Regions from separate parts of the Ewingella sp. S1.OA.A_B6 genome, predicted to be linked through region 2. Evidence: predicted binding sites of a transcription regulator. Region 2 holds the regulator's gene; each other region holds the start of a gene.
What was found. Region 2 encodes PhoB, which activates phosphate uptake and scavenging genes when phosphate is short. Its sites were predicted from a motif close to CTGTCATAAAACTGNCNNAT; they were not measured.
Positions count from the first base shown of each region.

Region 1: the regulator PhoB is predicted to act here: its motif matches at 791-810, upstream of ACMV8I_RS17920 (MIP/aquaporin family protein).
Region 3: the regulator PhoB is predicted to act here: its motif matches at 2,029-2,048, upstream of phnC (phosphonate ABC transporter ATP-binding protein).
Region 4: the regulator PhoB is predicted to act here: its motif matches at 1,406-1,425, upstream of pitA (inorganic phosphate transporter PitA).

Region 1 covers NZ_JBLJFK010000012.1:84,202-87,251, reverse strand. Annotated here, with positions in the region: gene rraA (ribonuclease E activity regulator RraA) at 1-77, shown strand, start outside; gene zapB (septal ring assembly protein ZapB) at 154-393, opposite strand; gene ACMV8I_RS17920 (MIP/aquaporin family protein) at 975-1,835, shown strand; gene glpK (glycerol kinase GlpK) at 1,881-3,050, shown strand, end outside.
Region 2 covers NZ_JBLJFK010000002.1:249,332-252,381, forward strand. Annotated here, with positions in the region: gene phoR (phosphate regulon sensor histidine kinase PhoR) at 82-1,407, opposite strand; gene phoB (phosphate response regulator transcription factor PhoB) at 1,572-2,261, opposite strand; gene sbcD (exonuclease subunit SbcD) at 2,502-3,050, shown strand, end outside.
Region 3 covers NZ_JBLJFK010000001.1:206,833-209,882, reverse strand. Annotated here, with positions in the region: gene phnD (phosphonate ABC transporter substrate-binding protein) at 141-1,073, opposite strand; gene phnC (phosphonate ABC transporter ATP-binding protein) at 1,158-1,988, opposite strand; gene dld (D-lactate dehydrogenase) at 2,162-3,050, shown strand, end outside.
Region 4 covers NZ_JBLJFK010000009.1:122,981-126,030, reverse strand. Annotated here, with positions in the region: gene pitA (inorganic phosphate transporter PitA) at 1-1,334, opposite strand, end outside; gene ACMV8I_RS16210 (BaiN/RdsA family NAD(P)/FAD-dependent oxidoreductase) at 1,652-2,851, shown strand; gene ACMV8I_RS16205 (methyl-accepting chemotaxis protein) at 3,048-3,050, opposite strand, start outside.

The DNA of each region.
Region 1 (3,050 bases), on a different contig from region 2:
CTTTCTTCACCGGTGACCACTTATATGCTGATAACACCGGCATCATTTTGTCTGAAGACCCGCTCGATATTGAGTAAATCATCTCTTGTGGCTGGGACAGCCCATTAAAAAAGGACGCCGCGGCGTCCTTTTTTAATGGGCCAAAGTCGGGATTCAGACTTCTTCCATTTTACCCAACAGCGCACGCAGACGATCCTGCCATACGTGTTGTTCATCTTTCAGCTGTGCATTTTCACGTACCAAAGACTCATGATTACCGCTGGCATGCTGAACTTCCTGAGAAAGCGTGTTGTTCTGCTCTTTCAGCTCTTCAATTTCCATCTGCAGCAAGGTAATGGTATCAATCGCTTGCTGAACTTTTGCTTCTAATTTCTCAAATACTTCAAATGACATTCTTCGGTCCCCTTATGTTCGCAAGGCGCACATCTTGTAAGTTCTGCCGCATCATCCGGATACGGCTCAAAAATTCTCGCACCGCGCAGATTTTCCTGATATTTCCTGAAGAAAATGCCGTAAAACCCGTCGATGTCTTGAAACACGATTGTATGTAGCCAGTCTTGCCGTGTCTAGCAACATACCTAACCTAAACGCAGTCTGTTGCAATTTTATCGTCAAAACTATCAGCAAATGCTTAAAAAGCACGAGTTGTCGCGAGAATCGCAGGCTAATTTCGCATAACGTTGCCCAGATGCGACGAATAGAACGCCGGCAGAGCGAGAATCAAATAATGAGGAATAAACCGGACTCAAGACCGCTTTCCAGGAGAGAGTGAATGCACAACACACTCGAAATCGCTCATTTTTATGACACAACACGCAAAATTTGATTTCGCTATTTCTCGTTTATGCTCGTTAACGATAAATTCACATTACGTTCTCATTTGATGATGAACGTCTTATTCCGATTACGTTCCAATACTTCTAGTAAGAAAAAATATAACTAACCCTTAACATCATCCTTTATAGGATCCGACTATGAGCCAAACCATGAGTTCCACATTAAAAGGTCAGTGCATCGCTGAGTTTCTGGGCACCGGGCTTATTATCTTTTTCGGTGCAGGCTGCGTTGCCGCGCTGAAGCTTGCCGGGGCAGTTTTTGGTCAGTGGGAAATCAGTATCATCTGGGGGTTGGGTGTGGCGATGGCCATTTACCTAACTGCAGCGATTTCTGGCGCTCACCTTAATCCAGCAGTTACCGTCGCGCTTTGTCTGTTCGCACACTTTGAAGGACGCAAAGTTCTGCCATACATTCTCGCGCAGGTTGCCGGGGCCTTTTGCGCCGCAGCACTGGTTTACGGCCTTTACTACAATCTTTTCTACGATTTTGAACAAACTCACCACATGGTACGCGGTAGCGTAGAAAGCTTAGATCTGGCCGGGGTTTTCTCAACTTATCCAAATCCGCATATAAGTGTTTTCCAGGCATTCTTAGTTGAAACGGTGATCACTGCGATTCTGATGGCCTTAATTCTCGGCCTGACAGATGACGGCAACGGTATTCCACGTGGCCCGCTGGCACCTCTTCTTATCGGTATTTTGATCGCGGTTATCGGTGCGTCAATGGGCCCGTTAACCGGCTTTGCACTGAACCCGGCACGTGACTTCGGTCCGAAGGTATTTGCCTACTTCGCCGGCTGGGGTAAAGTCGCCTTCACCGGCGCCCGCGATATCCCTTACTTCTTGGTGCCTATCTTTGGTCCGCTGATTGGGGCATGCCTTGGCGCCTTCGGTTATAAAGCGCTGATCGGTCGCCATCTACCGTATGAAATTCACGACGCAGAAGAAGCAGCAGCAGAGGCGGCCGCCCAGCAGTCAGCCAAACAACGCAAAGCCTGATCGGCTAAACCGTTCCACAGCACTCTAATTCGTAGGAATATTATTATGTCAGCAGATACGACTCACGAAAAAAAATATATCGTCGCGCTGGACCAAGGTACCACCAGTTCCCGCGCAGTGGTCCTGGACCACGATGCCAATATTATCAGTGTGTCACAGCGTGAATTCGCGCAAATATATCCAAAATCCGGTTGGGTAGAACATGACCCGATGGAAATCTGGGCTTCGCAAAGTTCCGTATTGGTTGAAGTACTGGCGAAAGCCGACATCAACTCAGACCAGATCGCCGGTATTGGTATTACCAACCAGCGTGAAACCACCATCGTGTGGGAAAAAGAGTCCGGCAAACCGATTTATAATGCCATCGTCTGGCAATGCCGTCGCACAGCTGATATATGTGAAAAGCTGAAGAAAGACGGGATGGAAGAGTACATCCGTAACAACACCGGCCTGGTGGTTGATCCGTATTTTTCCGGCACCAAACTGAAGTGGATCCTCGACCACGTTGAAGGCTCTCGTGAGCGCGCAGAACGCGGCGAGCTGCTGTTTGGTACTGTTGATACTTGGCTGGTATGGAAAATGACCCAGGGACGCGTTCACGTTACAGATTACACCAACGCCTCGCGTACCATGATGTTCAACATTCACAGTCTGGAGTGGGACGAACGTATGCTGGAAGTACTGGATATCCCGCGCGCCATGCTGCCGGAGGTCCGTTCTTCTTCTGAGATATATGGCCAGACTAACATCGGTGGTAAAGGTGGCACGCGTATTCCTATCGCGGGTATTGCCGGCGATCAGCAGGCCGCGCTCTATGGCCAGCTGTGTGTTCAACCGGGTATGGCGAAAAATACCTACGGCACCGGATGCTTCCTGCTGATGAACACCGGCACAGAAGCCGTAATGTCTAAAAACGGTCTGCTGACTACCATTGCCTGCGGTCCGCGAGGCGAAGTAAACTATGCGCTGGAAGGTGCGGTATTCGTCGGGGGTGCGTCAATTCAGTGGCTGCGCGACGAGCTGAAACTGATCAGCGATGCGACCGACTCCGAATATTTCGCCACCAAAGTGAAAGACACCAACGGTGTTTACGTGGTGCCGGCGTTCACTGGCCTTGGCGCACCTTACTGGGACCCGTATGCCCGTGGCGCGATCTTCGGTCTGAGCCGTGGCGCCAACAGTAACCACATTATTCGTGCAACGCTGGAATCTATC
Region 2 (3,050 bases):
GTGAAGGAAATTCATGACGGAGATGTGATTCGTACGAGCGAAAGATAGCAAGCTGCTCTGCTCGGACAGCAGCTTGCCAGGTTAATCCGGGTGCTTTACCCGACTTTCGCGAATTTGGCCAATCGGAACAATCAGCCGCTGCGGCAGAGTGAACATAAAGCGGGTGCCGGTGCCCACTTCACTGATGATACCCAGCTTGGCGCTGTGATGGCTGAGCGCATGTTTGACGATCGCCAGCCCCAGGCCGCTGCCACCGGTCTGGCGCGAACGGGCCTTGTCTACGCGATAAAAACGCTCAGTCAGACGCGGCAAATGTTGCGGTGCGATGCCAGGTCCGTTATCACTGACCTGAAACTGCGCGCCCAGAGGCGTCTGCTGCCAACTGATTTCAATCCGCGTGCCCGTTGGCGTATGGTTAACTGAGTTATAGACCAGATTCGACACCGCACTACGCAGTTGATCTTCATTGCCAAACACCTGCAACTTGTCATTGACGCGAAATACAATCTCATGGCGCCCGCTGCTTAGCGTCTGCACTTCCCGCTCAAGCATGCCCAGCATCAGCGGCATATCAACCCGCTCATTAAGATCGATGTTAGTCGCGGCCTCAATACGTGACAACGTCAGCAGTTGCTTCACCAGCCCGTCCATGCGGCGGGTCTGTTCCTGCATGGTATCCAGCGCTTTGGTGCGGAAAGGCTCTTCAAGTTTGGCGTCTTCCATCATCTCGAGATAGCCCTGCAACACCGTCAACGGCGTGCGCAGTTCATGGCTAACGTTGGCGAAGAAGTTACGTCGGGCGCCTTCGAGCTGACGCATCTGGGTCACATCGCGCGCTACCATCAGCAACTGTCCTTCAGAATAGGGCATGACGCGAAATTCAACGTAGTGATCATTATTGAGCTGCAGATTCAGTGCACGGTCAAATTCGCGGGCCTGCACCCAGGCGCGGAATTCAGGATAACGCAGCAGGTTGAAAATATGCTGACCGTTATCTTCCGGCCAGCGAAAGCCGAGCAGCTCCTGCGCCAGACCATTACACCAGAAAATATTGCCCTCTTCGGTTGCCAATACGACCGCATCAGGCAGGGATTCTGCACCACTGCGAAAACGCTTAATCAGTTGCCCAAGTTCGCGCCGCCGACGCCGGTTGCGCATTTGCATCTGGTTGAGGCCATAAAACAGCGGCTCCCAGCTCCAGCGTCCATTGGGCGGGGTAATGCTGCGATCGAGCCAAAGCCAGTGAGAGAGTTTAAGCTGGTTATAGTAATTCCAACCCAGCGCCGCCAAAACCGATGCAAAAAGCAGCCATCCGAAATGGCCGAAGAATATACCGATGATCAATGCTGGCAAGCAGAACAGAAACAGTTCACCGGCCAGTCGATTCCAGGACAGACGTTCTAACACACAGATTCTCCGCTATAACTAAGTCAAACCAGTATGCTAGATACCCCAAATAATTCGAGTTGCAGAAAGGAGGCAAATAAAGAAATCCCGATGAGCTTACTTAAGTAAGTGATTCGGGTGACTGAGCGCAGCCAACGCATCTGCAACTTGAAGTATGACGGGTATCAGTAGCGCGTTGAGAAACGGTAACCGGTTCCGCGCACGGTTTGAATCATCCGGTCGTGCCCGCTGCTTTCCAACGCTTTGCGCAGCCGACGAATATGGACGTCCACCGTGCGGTCTTCTACATACACGTTAGTGCCCCAAACGTTATTGAGCAACTGTTCGCGGCTGTAAACGCGTTCTGAATGCGTCATAAAAAAGTGCAGTAATTTAAATTCTGTTGGCCCCATGTCGAGCGCCTGTTCGTTAGCCATCACGCGGTGTGAGGACGGGTCAAGGATCAGGCCCTGCATGTCGATGACGTCTTCCACTGCCATCGGAGAAATGCGGCGCATCACGGCTTTAATGCGCGCGACCAGCTCTTTCGGTGAGAAGGGTTTGGTTATGTAATCGTCAGCACCCACTTCCAGCCCACGCACCCGGTCTTCTTCTTCGCCGCGCGCCGTTAACATCATGACAGGAATTTCACGCGTTAAAGCTTCGCGCTTGAGATGCTTGATAAATTGAATGCCGGAACCGCCCGGTAGCATCCAGTCGAGCAAGATAAGCTCGGGAAAAGGTTCAATCAACCGGGCGATCGCCGAGTCGAAATCTTCCGCTTCAATGGCCTGATAGCCATTCTGTTCCAGTACGAAGCAGACCATTTCACGGATCGGAGCTTCATCTTCAACCACTAATATACGTCTAGCCATCGTAGATCCTGCCAATAGGTTAGCGATCAATTGTTTGATTGCGGAGGCATTATGCGTCAGTTTTGTGACGTTTTTATGACTAAAAAGCATGAAATAACCCCGGCAACCGAACTAAGTGTAGTTAAGCCGTCATTATTACGTCATGTCACTGAAATGTGCCTGATTTAACGGGGACACTCGCACCCGCTGGCGTTTATACTTTGCGGCAATACGTCCGGCACACTTCACCACGGGAGTTTCATGCGCCTGATCCATACCTCAGACTGGCACCTTGGTCAGTATTTTTTCACTAAAAGCCGCGCCGCCGAGCATCAGGAATTTTTACGCTGGCTGACGGAACAGGTGGAAAATCATCAGGTTGACGCGGTGATTGTCGCCGGAGACATTTTCGATACCGGTTCGCCACCGAGTTATGCCCGTGAATTATATAACCGCTTTGTGGTGGAGTTACAGCGTACCGGCTGTCAGCTGATTGTGCTGGCCGGAAATCACGACTCCGTCGCCACACTCAATGAATCACGCGAACTGCTCTCCTGCCTCAACACACGGGTCATTGCCACCGTAGGCGAGGATTTATCGCAGCAAATTTTAGTGCTGAATCAGCGCGACGGTACGCCCGGCGCAGTGCTGTGCGCCATTCCATTTTTGCGCCCGCGTGACCTCATCGCCAGTCAGGCCGGGCAGTCCGGCAGCGATAAACAGCTGGCCTTACAGGAAGCCATTGCCGCGCACTACGATGCACTGTATCAGGCTGCGCTGGCCGAGCGTAAACGCCTCGGCGTGCCGGTG
Region 3 (3,050 bases), on a different contig from region 2:
CTGGAAATTTTCACATATACGATAGGCGTTATTGTCGCAGGAAATTTGGATGCGGCCAGCGCACAGGACCCGGAGCGTACATGAAGTACGTGAGGAGTCCGAGCACTGCCCGCATTCAAAGTGACAAGTAAAATAGCCTATTAGCGGCTGCCCTTAGTGAGCTCTCGCTTCATATCTATGATCTGTTGATACTCAGCCAGCGTGGTATCGCCAATATGCATTTTACCGCCAGCAGCTTTAATCCAGCAAGCGTGATCGTCTTTATCCAGTTTCTTAATAGCGGCGACCAACTTGGTTTTGAATTCTGGTGGTAAATCACTGCGAACTAAAATCGGACCATTTGGAATTAACGGCGATTCCCAAATAATACGAATTTTCTTCATCAGATCAGGTTGATCCATACGGATCATGCGGTTGAAAGCACCGGAGGTATATCCTGTTGCGCGATCACCAATCATGGAAGTCCAGGTCACTGCACCGTCAAACTGGCCATTCAGCACACCGAGAATGTCCTGCTCATGGCCGCCGGAGAAGGTCACGCTGGAGAAGAAATTGTTGTATTTATTGTCAGTATTGCCGCCAAACTCTTTCTTGAAGGCCTGGTTCGGGATCAAATAGCCTGATGTGGAGTCAGGATCAGCAAAACCAAATGCCTTGCCTTTCAGGTCAGACAACTTTTTGTACGGACTTTCGGTTTTCACCACCACCACAGAGTGGTAACCACGAGACTGGTCGGTGTCATCAATTGTGATGCCGACGATATCCACGGCTTTCGGATTATTAATATAAACCGAGGCGAATGCGGACGGTGACATGCTTAATACCATGTCCAACTTCCCACCGATTAAGCCCTGAATAACGCCGGAGTAATCAGAGGAGTTACGCAGTTTGGTATCGACATTTAATTCTTTATCGAAGAAATCTTTTACGCACTGATTATCGCCGATTTGTTGAGTAGCATTCTGCCCACCCAAAATACCCAAATTAAGTTCCTTGGGTGCATCTTCTGCCATTGTGTGCATCGCGGTCAATGAACCTGCCACCAATACCGCCAGACGTAATAAGTTCTTCATTTAATATATGACCTTGTGTAGAAGGAGATAAAGTTGAGATAAATAAAAATAAAAAATCGTAAAAAAACATGTTTCACTGTTTATTTATTGTGCTTCGCCATCCTCCCCATATAACTGATGAAGAATGTCATCATTTAATTGGTCAGGGTGACCGTCAAATATTATCTGCCCTTTGGCAATACCAATCACCCGCGTACAAAAGTCTTTAACCAGTTCAACTGAATGTAAATTCACCATCACGGCGATATTTTCTTCACTGACTTTTTTAAGCGCATTCATAATACGTAAGGTATTTTTCGGGTCCAGCGAGGCCACCGGTTCATCGGCCAGCAGTATTTTCGGGTTCTGCATCAATGCGCGGCAAATCGCTACACGCTGCATCTGGCCGCCGGAGAGATTCTCAGCACGCTGAAGCGCATGCGGCAGCATATGCAACCATTCGAGCAGCGAGATCGCACGAGCGCGGTCTTCGTCGTCAAACTGGTTAAAAAAGGATTTTAACGTCGAGGTTTGGCTCAGGCGGCCAAGCAACACATTGGTCAACACGTCAAGACGCGGAACCAGGCAGAAGTCCTGGAAAATCATGCCGCAACCCGCGCGCCAGCGGCGCAGAGCCTTACCGGTCAGACCGGCCAGTTGTTGCTGCTCGCCGTTTTCATAGCGGCAAACCACGCTGCCCTCTGACAAGGGAATAGTGCCGTTGAGCACGTGCAGCAACGTCGATTTTCCTGCGCCAGAGCGGCCAATCACGGCAACAAACTCGCCGGCATGCAGGTCAAAGCTGATGTCGTCAAGTACGCGCTGACCGGATTTATAGGATTTCACCAACCCTTTTACGTCGAGCACTTTGTTCTGCTGCTGTGGCCGGGCCTGAGGATATTCAGCCTGTGCCAGCTTAAGTTGAGCTTGCGCCATGATGCTGTCTCTCGGTTGCTTACAGATTATGGTAGTCATTAAGCGCGAGTTTTATGACACATTGATGATGCTTTAATGGCCTTCCGGTGACGTTAAACTTCCCCTGACAGCATTTAAGTCTATGATTATTTCTGGTGCCAATTGCGCTCAAGCGAAAAACGGAAGGAGAAGAAATGAGCATTCATCAGGACAATCAGGGGCTGATTTCGCGTCTGAAAGAGATTGCCGGTAGCCGTCACGTCTTAACAGGCGACAGTAATACGGAACGTTACCGTAAAGGCTTTCGCTCGGGCGGCGGTAAAGCGCTGGCTGTCGTGTTCCCGCAGACCCTGTTGCAACAATGGCAACTGCTGAAAGCCTGCGTCGACGCCGACAAAATTGTCATCATGCAAGCCGCTAATACTGGCCTTACCGAGGGTTCCACACCCAGCGGTGACGACTATGACCGTGACATTGTGATTTTCAGCACCCTGAAGCTCGACCATATTGAACTGCTCGACGGCGGCAATCAGGTGATTGGTTTCCCTGGCAGCACCCTATATAAACTGGAGAAAATCCTCAAACCCTATGGCCGCGAACCCCATTCGGTGATCGGTTCTTCGTGTATCGGTGCCTCGGTGGTCGGCGGAATTTGTAATAACTCCGGCGGTTCGTTGGTGAAACGCGGCCCGGCTTATACCGAGATGGCGCTGTATGCGCAAATCGACGCTCAGGGTGAGCTACAGCTGATTAACCATCTGGGGATCGCCCTGGGTGATACACCGGAACAGATACTGACGCGGTTGGAACAGGGTAATTTCACAGCAGAAGAGATCAGCCACGACCAGCGTAGGGCCTCTGACCATGACTACGCAGAACGGGTACGTGATGTCGAAGCGGATACGCCATCGCGTTTTAATGCCGACCAGCGCCGCCTGTTCGAAGCCTCCGGTTGTGCGGGCAAACTGGCCGTATTCGCCGTGCGCCTCGATACCTTCCCGGCCGAGAGCCAGCAGCAAGTATTTTATATCGGTACCAACAGTACCGCCGTGTTGACCGAATTGCGCCGGCAGATCCTGCGTG
Region 4 (3,050 bases), on a different contig from region 2:
GTATAACTGGCGACACCAATCGACACGGCGGCGGTTAGCTGCGCCGACAGGCCCTGTGCGTAAGTCATCCCTTTCTTACCAATTTTCTCACCGATAGTGGTCGCAACGCGTCGCCAGCCAATCATGGTACCCAGCGCCAACGCCAGGGCGACAGCGATGATGATCCAGATGGGGGCATATTCTACTGTTTGCAGAATGTCGCCTTTCAGCTTGCCCAGGAAGCGTTTCTCTTCTGCCGTGGTTTCATCCAGCTTGGCTACTTTGTCTGCGGTATCCGCTACACACATCAGCAGGCGACGCATATGGCTGCGCTGCTCTGGCGACAGGTCGCTGTAAGATTGCAGATTAGCCAGCAGCGTTTGAGTGCGTTCAATCGCATCCATCGCGTGAGAGCTGTCGCAATGGAACACTTTCTCTTTCTGAGTATCTGCCGCGTCTGCCGCTGCTTCATCCGGAGTGGGTACGATGGGGGTCAGCGCTACCACGTGCGGTAAGGCATTACCATGTTGCTGATAGAACTGCTGCAGATTCGTCACGGCGTCGCGGGTACGGGTAATGTCGTAACCGGTGGCGCTCATGTTCAGCACGAAGCCTGCAGGAGCCACACCAATCAGCACTAGCATAATCAAGCCGATACCTTTCTGGCCGTCGTTAGCGCCGTGCGAGAAGCTGACACCAATGGCGGACAGAATCAGGCCGATACGCGTCCAGAATGGTGGCTTCTTCTTACCGTCTTTCTTTTCTCGTTCGGCTGGCGTCAGGTGAATTCGTGCGTGCTTTTTGGTGCCACTCCAGTAGCGGCGCAGCACGAAAATCATGGCACCAGCCATTATCATTCCGACCAGCGGAGAAATGATTAATGACGCGAAAATACCAATCATCTTCGGAATGTTTAACGCATCGACCACTGAGCTGTGGGTAACCAATGCATTGGTCAGACCAACACCGATAATGGCGCCGATGAGTGTGTGAGAACTGGAGGCCGGCAGGCCAAAATACCAGGTGCCGAGATTCCAGATGATGGCAGCCAGCAGCATGGAGAACACCATGGCCAAACCGTGAGTGGAACCGACATTGAGTAATAAATCCGTTGGCAGTAAATGAACAATGGCATAAGCCACGCTCAAACCACCGAGCATAACGCCAAGGAAGTTAAATACCCCTGCCATGACGACCGCAAGCTGCGAGCGCATTGCACGGGTATAGATGACAGTAGCTACTGCGTTAGCCGTGTCATGAAAGCCATTGATAGCTTCGTAGAACAGCACAAACAGTAACGCGAGAATCAATAACGAGCCGGTATGGAAATCCAATCCAGCAAATAAATGCAGCATATTTGTTACGCCAGTTTGTGGTCATGAACGCCGCGCATTATCTGCGAGAACAGGGGGGTGGTAAAAGGAAAATATGACATTTTTTTGACTAGAAACAGTTAATGCTTTTTCTTATTCAATACTAATTACTTTAAAATCAAAATGTTACTTGCTTAATGTGATGTAACATTTGCTTACTATAGCTATGTTTGCGCAGACTGGCTGGTTTCGAGCTCCCGCGCACCTTACAATCGCCGCCCATAGCGCGTTTACGGCGATAGGCCAGGCACGCCATTTATATAAACGTAGCTGAAGATTCAAAGAAAAGTGAGGCCGATGTGGAGCAGGTAGATGTAGTTGTCGTTGGCGCTGGCGCGGCTGGTATGTTTTGCGCGGCTCTGACCGGGCAGGCTGGCCGCCGGGTGATGCTGCTGGATAACGGCAAAAAAATTGGCCGTAAGATCCTGATGTCCGGCGGTGGCCGTTGCAACTTCACCAACCTCTATACCGAACCGGCGGCTTATCTTTCTCAAAATCCGCATTTCTGTAAATCGGCACTGGCACGTTATACCCAGTGGGATTTCATTGATATGGTCAACCGTCATGGTATTGCGTGGCATGAAAAAACCCTGGGTCAATTGTTCTGTGACGATTCGGCGCAGCAAATCGTAGCCATGCTGGAAAGCGAATGTGCGCAAGGTAATGTAGATGTGCGTCTGCGTAGTGAGATCACCGAGGTAGAGAAAACCCAAAGTGGCTTTGAAATCAAGGTTAATGGCTCAACTGTAAGTACTCACTCACTTGTAGTTGCGAGCGGCGGATTATCAATGCCGGCTCTTGGCGCTTCACCCTGGGGATACCGCCTGGCTGAGCAATTTGGGCTGAAAGTCCTGCCTACCCGCGCCGGGCTGGTGCCTTTTACGCTGCATAAACCGCTACTCGACCATATTCAGACACTGTCCGGTGTATCGGTTCCTTCGGTACTGACCGCCGAAGATGGCACGGTGTTCCGTGAAAGCATCTTGTTTACCCACCGCGGTATGTCCGGCCCGGCTGTTTTGCAACTGTCGAGCTATTGGCAGCCTGGCGAGTTTGTGAGCGTTAACTTACTTCCTGATGTAGACCTGGCAGGGTTTCTTGATTCACAACGACAAGAACATCCTAACCAAAGCCTGAAAAATACCCTGGCAATGCAGTTGCCAAAACGGCTGGTGGAGTGCCTGCAAACTTTAGGACAACTACCGGACGTCACCCTGAAACAGCTCAATGCGCCGCAACAGGCCGATCTGGTCGATCAATTGCAGAACTGGCAGGTGCAACCGAACGGTACCGAAGGTTACCGTACCGCTGAAGTGACACTGGGGGGGGTCGACACCAAAGCGCTGTCGTCAAAAACCATGGCGGCTGAAAAAGTGCCGGGTTTGTATTTCATCGGCGAAGTGGTGGATGTTACCGGCTGGCTGGGTGGCTACAATTTCCAGTGGGCATGGAGCTCGGCATGGGCCTGCGCGCAGGAGCTCAGTCGTGTTCTGGAATAATAAAGTTTGTACGCTAATTGCACGTCATTCCATCAATATTGGTGGAGTGATAGGGCATGTTATGGCATGCTAATTTACTCAACAAACCCACACCGTACATGAATCTGATAGAGGTCATCGTAAACCTTTGACCAAGAGGGAGGGGGCCGTACCGAGGTGGCCACCCTACCTGATGTTATAAACGCTGCTCAAACATCTA